One region of the Polaromonas sp. P1_G1 genome, then DNA from elsewhere that is predicted to be linked to it. Evidence: predicted binding sites of a transcription regulator. Region 1 holds the regulator's gene; the other holds the start of a gene.
What was found. Region 1 encodes sigma-54, which starts transcription at its own class of promoters, with help from an activator protein. Its sites were predicted from a motif close to TGGCANGNAANCTGCTTT; they were not measured.

Region 1 (4,652 bases):
GAACAAGGACTGGAACCCGAACGCGCCGCTGGCCGGCAAGAACCAGCCCAAGCCGCCGGCGCCTGCCCAGGGCCCCGCCGAAACGCCCAGCGTCGCCGTTCCCGACCCGTCCGCCGGCCCCAAGGCCGCCGCCTCGGCGCCCGCCAAAACCGCCGCCAAGCCCGCACCCGCGGCCGATCCGCTGGGTGACCTGGCCAAAGCCAAGGTCGAAGGCCTGTCGTCCAGCCCGGGCGTGGACCCTTTCAGCTACTTCATCCAGGCCGGCGCCTTCCGCACGCCCGAAGATGCCGAACAGCAGCGCGCCAAGCTGATGCTGCTGGGCATGCAGGCCAAGGTTACCGAGCGCGAACAGGCCGGCCGCACCGTGTACCGCGTGCGCCTCGGGCCTTTCGACAAAAAGGAAGACGCCGACAAAGCCAAGGAGCGGCTGGACAACAATTCCATCGAAACCGCCCTGGTCCGCGTGCAGCGCTGACGATAGGCTGAACTTTTCACGAGGCTGGTGTACAAACCCCTGTGCCCCGCACCCTGAGGGCCGCCGTCCGGAGGGGCGGCTTACCCACCATTTCTGTCATACCAGGAGAAGAATCTGATGCAACGCCGTGAGTTTTCGTTTACAGCCGCCTCGGCTGCCGTCGCCACCCTGGGCGGCATCGCCCTGCCCACCATGGCGCAAGCCCAGGCCAAGGCCTTCAAGGACGGCGCCGATTACCTGACGCTGGACAAGCCGGCGCCCACCGAGGTCCCCGCGGGCCAGGTGGAGGTGGTCGAGTTCTTCTGGTACAGCTGCCCGCATTGCAACGCCTTTGAGCCTCAGCTCGAAGCCTGGATGAAGCAGGCGCCCAAGGATGTGACCGTGCGGCGCGTGCCGGTGGCCTTCCGCCCCGATTTCGAACCCCAGCAGCGCCTTTTTTACGTGCTGGAGGCCATGGGCAAGGTCGAGGAGCTCCACAAAAAGGTGTTTTACGCCATCCACGTGGAAAAACTCGCGCTCGCCAATGCCGACTCGATTACCACCTGGGCCGAGAAGCAGGGCATCGACAAAGCCAAGTTCGTCGAGATGTACAACTCCTTCACGGTCACCACCAAAGCCCGCAAGGCCACGCAGCTGCAGGACATCTACAAGGTCGACGGCGTGCCGGCCCTGGGCATTGCCGGGCGCTACTACACCTCGGCCACCCTGGCCCAGAGCATGGGTCGTGCCCTGCAGGTCACGGATGCGCTGATCGCGCAGTCGCGCGGCAAGGGCAAATAAGACGCTCCGGGCCCATAGCGGCCCGCCGCCCCAAAACCCGCCTCATTCCAGGCGGGTTTTTTTATGCCCCTAATATTCCCCGTGCAAGCTATTCCCGCGGCTTGCATGGCTACAATGGCCGAACCCCAAAGCAGCAAGATTCGTGCCTTATGAAACACCCCCTTATTTCCCTCCTCCTGCCGGCCGCTTTGGCGCTGGGGGCGGCGTTTCCGGCCTGGGCTGAAAAAGCCGACCGGGACAAGCCCATGAACGCGGAGGCCGACGCCCTGCGCTATGACGACCTCAAGCAGACCAGCGTGTTCACCGGCAACGTGGTGATCACCAAGGGCACGACCATCGTGCGCGGCGCGCGCGTCGACGTCATGCAGGACCCCGAGGGCTACCAGCAGGCGGTCTCCATCGCGGCGCCCGGCAAGCTGGCCTTCTACCGCAAAAAGCGCGACGGTGTGGACGAATACATCGAAGGCGAAGGCGAGCGGATTGAATACGACAGCCGCGCCGACCTCGTCAAATTCATCAAGCGCGCCGTGGTGCGCCGCTACAACGGCGCCACCCTGGTGGATGAAACCACCGGCGCCGTGATCGTCTACGACAACAACACCGACGTCTTCACCGTGGACGGCGGCGTGCAGAACCAGACCGCCGCCAACCCGAGCGGCCGGATACGCGCCATGCTCTCGCCGCGCGCCGCCGCGTCGGCCCCGGCCCCGGCCACCGCACGCGCGGCCCCGCCCGCCGCCCTGCGCCCCAGCACCACGCTGGGCACTGAAAAGAACTAGAAAGAACCTTTCACAGATGGATGTGGTGACTGACACTTCGGCGGCCCCGGCCGCGACCCCCAGCCGCCTCGTTGCGCAAGGGCTGCAAAAATCCTACGGCAGCCGCAAGGTCGTTCAGGACGTCTCGGTGGCCGTGCAAAAAGGCGAGGTCGTGGGCCTGCTGGGCCCCAACGGCGCCGGCAAGACGACTTCGTTCTACATGATCGTGGGCCTGGTGCGCGCCGACGCGGGCGAGATCTCCATCGACGGCCAGTCGGTCGAGCACATGCCGATTCACCTGCGCGCCCGCCTGGGTCTGAGCTACCTGCCGCAGGAAGCCTCGATCTTCCGCAAGCTCACGGTAGAAGAAAACGTGCGCGCCGTGCTCGAACTGCAGCTGGGCGCGAACGGCAAGCCGCTGGGCCGCGCCGAGATCGAGTCGCGGCTGGACGGCCTGCTGCAGGACCTGCGGGTGGACCACCTGCGCAATTCGCCGGCGCCGGCGCTGTCGGGCGGCGAGCGCCGCCGCGTCGAGATCGCGCGCGCCCTGGCGACCCAGCCGCGCTTCATCCTGCTSGACGAGCCMTTTGCCGGRATRGACCCGATRGCSGTGATCGAGATCCAGCGCATCATTGGCTTCCTGAAGTCGCGCGGCATCGGCGTGCTGATCACCGACCACAACGTGCGCGAGACSCTGGGCATCTGCGACCACGCCTACATCATCAGCGACGGCCACGTGCTGGCCCAGGGCACGCCCTCCGAGATCGTGAACAACGCCGATGTGCGACGCGTGTACCTCGGTGAACACTTCAAGATGTAGGATGACACTCCCCCTGTTGTCGCTCACTTCGTGTAGCTCCCTCCCCCCCGAGGGGGCGGCGCCTGCGGCCTGGCAAAGCCAGTTCCGCGGCCCCTGCTCGCACTTTTTCTGCGCTTCGATCAAAGCTCCTTGACATGAAGCAGGGCCTCTCGCTCCGCGTCTCGCAGCACCTTGCGCTGACGCCCCAGCTGCAGCAGTCGATACGGCTGCTGCAGCTGTCGACGCTCGAGCTGAGCCAGGAAGTCGAGCAGATGCTCGACGAAAACCCGTTTCTCGAGGTGGCGGAAGAGACCGCGGTGCGCGAGGAGTTCGGCCTGGAGCACCTCAACACGCCGGTCAGCCAGGACAGCCGCGAGTTTGAATCCGCGGCGGAGTCGCCGAGCGGCGGCACTGAGGACGCTGGCATTTCAGCCGCAGGCGAAGCCGAAGTCAGCGCCGAACCCAAGCTCGAGGAAAGCTGGGAAGGCGACGGCACGGTGGAGACCACGCCCGACGACAGCGAATGGGGCAGTGATGCGCCGGCCCGCAAGAACAACAATGACGAGGGCGACACCGAGGCCTCCGACCTGACGGGCGCCCACGAGTCGCTGCAAGACCATTTGCACCGCCAGTCGCTGGGCCTGCGCCTGTCCGAGGAAGACCGCGCGGCCCTGCATTTCCTGATCGAGTCGCTCAACGACGACGGCTACCTCGAAGACAGCCTGGCCTCGCTCGCGGCGGGCCTGGCCGGGGACGACCTGGAACAGGCTGAGGACCTCGAGCAGCGTTTTGCCATGGCGCTCAAGCTGCTGCACCACATGGAGCCGGCCGGCGTGGGCGCGCGCAACCTGGCCGAATGCCTGGGCCTGCAGCTGCTGGACTGCAAAGACTGCGAAGAGACCCGCGCCGCCATCGCCATGTGCAAGCAACCCATGGAACTGCTGGCCAAGCGCGACCTGAAGCGCCTGTCGCACCTGTGCGGATTCACCGAAGCCGCCGTCCGGGGTGCGATTGCCGTGATAGGCCGGCTCGACCCCAAACCCGGCCGCCGCTTCGTGAACGTGGAGCGCAACCTGATCGTGCCCGACGTCATCGTCGTGAAGTCGGGCCGGGGGTTCAAGGTCTCGCTCAACGGCGACGTAATGCCGCGCCTGCGCGTGCACGACATCTACGCCAACGCCCTCAAGCAGCACAAGGGCCAGGGCGGCCAGGCGCTGCAGCAGCGTCTGCAGGAGGCGCGCTGGTTCATCAAGAACATCCAGCAGCGGTTTGACACCATCCTGCGCGTGAGCASSGCCATCGTCGAGCGGCAGAAAAACTTCTTCACGCACGGCGAACTCGCCATGCGCCCGCTGGTGCTGCGCGAGATCGCCGACGAACTGGGCCTGCATGAGTCTACGATTTCGCGCGTGACCACCGCCAAGTACATGGGCACGCCCTTCGGCACTTTTGAGCTCAAATACTTCTTCGGCTCCGCGCTGGGCACCGAAACCGGCGGCAACGCTTCCAGCACCGCCGTGCGCGCGCTGATCAAGCAGTTCGTCTCCTCCGAGAGCCTGAAAAAGCCGCTCAGCGACAACCAGATTTCCGAAATGCTCAAGGAGCAGGGCATCGAATGCGCGCGCCGCACCGTGGCCAAGTACCGAGAGGCTTTGCGCATCGCGCCGGCTAATTTACGCAAATCACTGTAAATCCGATTCTCGGGCGCATGGCGGCGTTGCGCGGTGCTCGGAATCCTCATGCACCCAAGTGCATTCCGGTTCCTGCGCTCCGTGCGCCTTGCCCTGCATCCCGATAATCGAATTTCCAGCAGCCCTTTTGAAGAGTCCGACATGAACCA
Region 2 (6,744 bases), on a different contig from region 1:
TTGCGGCCGTGTCGTCGCCTGAATAAAACATCACTCGCTTGCCGCCGTGGTCAGCCGGGTCGGTGGCCAGCAGCGCGGCGGCCAGGTGGTTAAAGGCCTTCACCACGCGCGCACCGGGCACCAGGTCCGCCACTATTTCGCTCGACAGTCGGCCGTTCAGTTCGGCGGGCTTGAACAACGGCGCCTCGATCGGGTTGTTGGTGTCGATGACGATGCGGCCGCCGAAATTGGGCAGGCCGGCCAGTGCGGCCGGCAGGCGGCCCCAGTTGACGGCGACAAACACGATGTCCTTGGCGGCCGCCTCTTCACGCGTGCCGGCCGTGATGCCGGAAAGTCCGTGCACCAGGTCCTTGAGCGAGCCCGGGCCGCGGCTGTTCGAGAGGGTGGCGGGGATGCCGTGGCGGGCCAGGATGGCGGCGATGGCCGAGCCGATGGCGCCGGAACCGATGATGCCGATGCTGGGGGTGTTAGCGGCGCTGGTATTGACGGGGGTAGACATGTATTCACTCCTTGGGTTGTTGATGGAGTGAATGATGGGATTTGGATTGCCTTTTGATAAGCCGGTAATGACTTGATTTACCTTCAAGCATTGCTTTAAGATGAGGCGATGGAAACCCTGGCCAACCTCGAATCCTTTGTGCGCAGCGCCGAAAGCCGCAGCTTCTCGGAAGCCGCGCGGCGCCTGGCTTTGACGCCCGCAGCCGTCAGCCGCAATGTCGCGATGCTGGAGCGCAACCTCGGTGTGCGGCTGTTCCAGCGCTCCACGCGCAAGCTCACCCTGACCGAAGCCGGCGAGCGCTTCCTGGTCTCCATAGGCGGAAACCTGGACGCGCTGCAGTCCGCCATCGCGGCACTTGCCGATGACGGCGGTGCGCCCGCCGGCACGCTCAAGGTCAGCATGTCGCCGACCTTTGGTGTCGAACACATAATGCCGCTGCTGCCGGCCTTCCTGGAGCGCTACCCGATGGTGCGCCCCGACTGGTATTTCGAGAATCGCCCGGTCGACCTGATCGCCGAGGGCTACGACGCCGCCATAGGCGGCGGCTTTGAGCTGGCGCCCGGCGTGGTGTCACGCCCTTTGGCCCCGATTCATCTGGTCGCCGTGGCCTCGCCCGCCTATATGGCCGGCCGCCAGCCGCCCATCGACCCTGCGGGCCTGGCCGGGTTCAGCGGCATCGTCATGCGTTCCAGCGCCACGGGCCGGCTTCGCCAGTGGGTGATGCGCGACACGGCCGGCGCCGAAATGCCGGCCGCCCAGGCCGAGTCGGTGCGGGTGAACGACCCGACCGCCATGCGCACCGCGGCGCTGATGGGCCTGGGCGTGACCTTGCTCGCCGTGCCTGACGTGCTGCCGCAACTGGAGCGCGGCGAACTCGTCAGGCTACTGCCGCGCTGGTATGTGGATGCCGGCGCGATCTCGATTTATTACGCCACGCGCAGCCAGATGCCCGCCAAGACCCGCGTCTTTATCGATTTTGTGGCCGAAGCGTTCGAGCGCAATCAGCTGGCCCGGCGCTTTGCCGGCAGCCTCGGGTAGGTTTGCCTCCCGCCGCCAGCAGGCACGGCGGACTTGAAACACAATCGCTGTCTCCACATCTCCCGCCAAGCGGAAGGCAGCTCTCCATGACCCAATCTCTCAAAGTCGCCGTGATGGGCGCAGGCGCCGTCGGTTGTTATTTCGGCGGCATGCTGGCGCGAGCCGGGCACCAGGTGGTGCTGATCGCGCGGCCGCAGCATGTGGAGGCCATCGCGCGCGACGGCCTGCGCATGGAAACCCGCATGTTTGACGAACACGTGCGCGTGGCCGCCAGCAGTGAGCCGGCCGCCGTCAAGGGCGCCGACCTGGTGCTGTTCTGCGTCAAGTCCACCGACACTGAATCGGCCGGCGCGCTGATACGGCCGCATTTGGCCGTCAATACCTTGGTGCTGTGCCTGCAAAATGGCGTCGACAACGCCGACCGCCTGCGCGCCGTGCTGCCCGGCACCTCGGTGGCCGCCGCCGTGGTCTATGTCGCCACCGAGATGGCCGGCCCCGGCCATCTCAAGCACCACGGCCGCGGCGACCTGGTCATCGAGCCTTCAACGCGCAGCGACAGCGCCGCGCAAGCCCTGGTCGCCGCCGGCGTGCCCACCGAAATCTCCGCCAATGTGCGTGGCGCGCTGTGGGCCAAGCTCATCCTCAACTGCGCCTATAACGCCGTCTCGGCCATCGCCCAGCTGCCTTACGGCAAGACGGTGCAGGGCGTGGGCGTCGTGGACGTGATGCGTGACGTGGTCGCCGAATGCCTGGCGGTGGCCAAGGCCGAAGGCGTGCAGGTGGCCGGCGACGTGCACACCGCCGTCGAAAAACTGGCTGGCAGCATGCCCAACCAATACGCCTCCACCGCGCAAGATCTGGCGCGCGGCAAGCCCACGGAGATCGACTACCTCAATGGATTGATCGTCAAACGCGGCGATGCGTTGGGCGTGGCGGTGCCGGCGAACCGTGTGTTGTGGTCCATGGTCAAGCTGCTCGAAGGCAAGGCCGCAGCAGCCTGACTCAGCGGGAGACCAGAGGGGGGAGGGGCAAGAGAAATGGCAAGGGCAGGGCGCAGGCGTCACAAACCGGCAGCGTCAATCGTCATAGAGGCAGGTGGTGCTCAATTTCGAGCCACTCAACCAGGAGGAACTCCACCTCTACCTCCACCCTGAACCAGAAAGTGCACACATGAAGATCGTCGTCATCGGAGGCTCAGGCCTCATCGGATCCAAACTCGTCAGCATCCTTCGCCAGCGCGGCCACGAGGCAGTAGCGGCATCGCCGGCATCCGGCGTCAACACCCTCACCGGCCAAGGGCTGGCGGAAGTCCTTGCGGGCGCCCAGGTGGTGGTCGACGTGGCCAACTCGCCCTCGTTTGAGGACAAGGCTGTGCTGGAATTTTTTGAAACCTCGGGCCGCAACCTGCTCGCGGCCGAAGCGGCCGCCGGTATCACGCACCACATCGCGCTCTCGGTCGTCGGCACCGACAAGCTTGTGGAAAGCGGTTATTTCCGCGCCAAGATCGCCCAGGAAAAACTCATCCGGGCCGCCAGCATCCCTTACACCATCGTCCACTCCACCCAGTTCATGGAGTTCCTGGGCGGCATCGCGCAGTCGGGCACCGAGGGGCAGACCGTCCGCCTGTCGCCGGCCTTTGTGCAGCCCATCAGCTCCGACGACGTGGCCGCCGCGATGGCCGACTACACACTGGGCGCGCCGGTCAATGGCACGGTCGAGATCGCCGGGCCGGAAAAGGTGCGCCTGCCGGACCTCGTCCAGCGTTTCCTCACGGCGAGCAATGACCCGCGCAAGGTCGTCGCCGATCCGCAGGCACGCTACTTCGGCGCCGAGCTCAAGGACGACACCCTGGTGCCCGTTGGCAAGGCACGCTTGGGCGCGGTGCGGTTTGAGGAGTGGTTCGCCAGGTCGCAAGCCGCGAAATAAGCGCAGCCACTCTTCTCCCTCTAGGGAAGGCTAAACGCAGCCACTCTTTCCCCCAGAGGGGGAAGGGGCTAGACGCGGTCACAAACCTGCGCCCTGAATCGTCTTAAAGGCAGGTGCCTCAATTCCGAGCCGCATCAAGCAACCCCCTGAAAGCCCCTCCATGAAAACAATCTGCATTTCCCTGTTTCTCGCAAGCGGCGCCTTGCTCACCCAGCCGACCCTGGCCGCCGGCCCCGAAGGCGTGCGCGTCACGCCGGTGATGGCGCAAGACCTGGCCGATTTGCCGGGTAAAGAAGGCCTGATGATCACTGTCGACTACGCCCCCGGCGCGGCCGACCCGGTGCATCGCCATCTTGCGCACGCCTTTGTCTATGTGCTCGAGGGCTCCATCGTGATGCAGGTCAAGGGCGGCAAGGAAGTCACGCTGACGGCCGGCCAGAGCTTTTATGAAGGCCCCAAGGACATCCACACCGTGGGCCGCAACGCCAGCACCACCCAGCCCGCGAAATTCCTGGTGCTGCTGCTCAAGAAGAAAAAGGCCGAGGTGCTGGAACTGGTCAAGTAGCCATCGGCGCCAGCCGGCCCGCAGGCACCAAAATGTCGAGCCCACCGCGGCCCGGTGCACGCATTTGGGGCAATGCGCGCCTGCTGCCGTCGCATGGCGGGGCAGAAAGACCGGTTTCCGCCTGCATTCCTCGCGGCACAGTAGTTGCTTTGACCTACCTGTCCGGCTAATGACGGCTGGGCATGGCGTGGCCCGCGGGCCGCTGCCCGGCGGATTCAATGGATAACGACGTCCACTTCCAGCCTCCCATGTATGGGGAGCGCCTGGGGGTGGATTTTTTTTTGGCCTTTTGATTTGAGGCCCACAACTACAGACGAGAGGATCGTATGGCTTATCTAGTGCCTTCGGAATTTGTGACCAAGATGGTGGACGCGGGGGAATCCAAGATCTTCATGTCCACCCGCGACACCGTGATCCGGGCCTATATGGCCGGCGCCATCCTGGCCCTGGCGGCCTGGTTCGCCGTCACCATCAATGTGCAGACCGGCCAGCCCCTGCTGGGCGCCGTGCTGTTCCCGGTGGGTTTTGTCATGCTTTACCTGTTCGGCTTTGACCTGCTGACCGGCGTGTTCGTGCTATGCCCGCTGGCCTTGATCGACAAACGCCCGGGCGTGACGCTCAAGGGCGTGCTGCGCAACTGGGGGCTGGTCTTTGTCGGCAACTTCCTGGGCGCCTTCACGGTGGCGGTGATGATGGCCATCTATGTCACCAACGGCTTTTCCACCGAGCCCAGCGCGGTGGGCAAGGCCATCGGCATCGTCGGCGAAAGCCGCACGCTCGGCTACCAGAAGTACGGCGCGAACGGCATGCTCACCTTGTTCGTGCGCGGCATGCTGTGCAACTGGATGGTGTCGGCCGGCGTGGTCGGTGCGATGATCTCCACCCAGGTCAGCGGCAAGGTGATCGCGATGTGGATGCCCATCATGCTGTTCTTCTACATGGTGTTCGAGCACTCGATCGTGAACATGTTCCTGTTCCCGTCGGGCCTGCTGCTGGGAGCGCATTTCACCATCATGGACTACCTGATCTGGAACGAAATCCCGACGGTGCTGGGCAACCTGGTCGGTGGCCTGGCCTTTACCGGCTTGACGCTGTACGCCACGCACATTAAAACCGGACCTGTGCGTTCCATCAAATAATCCGCCTTTAAACCAAAGCAGCCTCAAAAGCCCCCGCGCATGCAAACATGCGCGGGGGCTTTGCGCCACCCCTTATGTCCCCTGAACTGAAGATATCGGCAGGCCAGTATTCGGACAAGGGCCGCAAAGAGACCAACCAGGATTTCCACGGCATCTACGTGCCGGTGGAGCCGCAGCTGAGCGCCAAGGGCATCGCCATCGCGCTGGCCGACGGCATCAGCAGCAGCGCCGTCAGCGACGTGGCCAGCCAGTACGCCGTCACCGGTTTCCTGGAAGACTATTTCTGCACCTCGGAAGCCTGGTCGGTCAAGACCTCGGTCGAGCGGATCTTGAGCGCCACCAACTCCTGGCTGCATGCGCAGACGCAGAGAAGCCAATACCGCTACGACAGCGACAAGGGCTATGTGTGCACCCTGAGCGCCATGGTCATCAAGTCGACCACGGCGCATATCTTCCATGTCGGCGATTCACGCATTTACCGCCTGCGCGGCAAGGCGCTGGAGCAGCTGACGAATGACCACCGCGTGTGGATTGCCCAGGGCCAGAGCTACCTGGGCCGCGCGCTGGGCTTCAAGCCCCAGCTGGAGATCGACTACCAGACCCAGCCGGTGGAGCAGGGCGACATCTTCTTGCTGGCCACCGACGGCGTCTACGAACACGTCACCGAGCACGACATGGCCGCCATCATCCGCGGCGGCGCCGATGCGCCCGAAGGCCTTGAGCTTGCCGCCAGGGCCATTGTCGACAAAGCCTTTCAGCGCGGCAGCGACGACAACCTCACGGTCCAGCTCGTGCGCGTCGATGCGCTGCCCCGCGGCGAGGCCGGCGAGATGCTGCAGCAGCTCTCAGGCTTGCCGCTTCCGCCCATCCTCGAGGCCAGGACGGTGTTTGACGGCTACACCATCGTCCGTGAAGTGCGGGGCAGCAGCCGCAGCCACATCTACCTGGCAACCGACAACGACACCGGCGCGCTGGTTATCCTCAAGACCCCGTCCATAGACCTGGGCGGCGACCCGGTCTACCTTGAGCGGTTTTTGACGGAAGAGTGGATTGCCCGGCGCATCAACAGCGCGCATGTGCTCAAGCCTTATGTGCCGACCCGGAAGCGCCACTATGTGTATGTGGCCACCGAGTACATCGACGGCCAGACGCTGAGCCAGTGGATGATAGACAACCCCCGGCCCAGCCTGGAGGTGGTGCGCGGCCTGGTCGAGCAGATCGCCAAGGGCCTGCGCGCCTTCCACCGCCACGAGATGCTGCACCAGGACCTGCGGCCCGAGAACATCATGATCGACGGCACGGGCACCGCGAAGATCATCGACTTCGGTGCCACCCGCGTGGCCGGGCTCGTGGAAGCCGATTCACCTGGTGGGCAAGAGGACATCCTGGGCACGGCCCAGTATTCGGCGCCCGAATATTTCCTGGGCGAGGGCGGCACCCCGCGCTCCGACCTCTTCTCGCTCGGCGTCATCACCTACCAGATGCTGACCGGCAAGCTGCCTTACGGCGCCGAAGTGGCGAAATGCCGGACCCGGGCCGCGCAGGACAAGCTGCGCTATGACTCCCTGCTCTACGAA

Region 2: a site for sigma-54 is predicted at 4,162-4,179, ahead of AC1D1Y_RS23880 (formate/nitrite transporter family protein). Genes of this name have one in related genera too.

What each region holds. Positions count from the first base shown of each region.
Region 1 covers NZ_JBFUBU010000037.1:19,490-24,141, reverse strand. The annotation lists gene AC1D1Y_RS18280 (SPOR domain-containing protein) at 1-475, shown strand, start outside; gene AC1D1Y_RS18275 (thiol:disulfide interchange protein DsbA/DsbL) at 593-1,255, shown strand; gene lptA (lipopolysaccharide transport periplasmic protein LptA) at 1,405-2,034, shown strand; gene lptB (LPS export ABC transporter ATP-binding protein) at 2,051-2,833, shown strand; gene AC1D1Y_RS18260 (RNA polymerase factor sigma-54) at 2,968-4,503, shown strand; gene AC1D1Y_RS18255 (THUMP domain-containing class I SAM-dependent RNA methyltransferase) at 4,645-4,652, shown strand, end outside.
Region 2 covers NZ_JBFUBU010000065.1:19,739-26,482, reverse strand. The annotation lists gene AC1D1Y_RS23905 (NADPH-dependent F420 reductase) at 1-499, opposite strand, end outside; gene AC1D1Y_RS23900 (LysR family transcriptional regulator) at 608-1,537, shown strand; gene AC1D1Y_RS23895 (ketopantoate reductase family protein) at 1,624-2,538, shown strand; gene AC1D1Y_RS23890 (SDR family oxidoreductase) at 2,708-3,463, shown strand; gene AC1D1Y_RS23885 (cupin domain-containing protein) at 3,624-4,028, shown strand; gene AC1D1Y_RS23880 (formate/nitrite transporter family protein) at 4,355-5,167, shown strand; gene AC1D1Y_RS23875 (bifunctional protein-serine/threonine kinase/phosphatase) at 5,242-6,744, shown strand, end outside.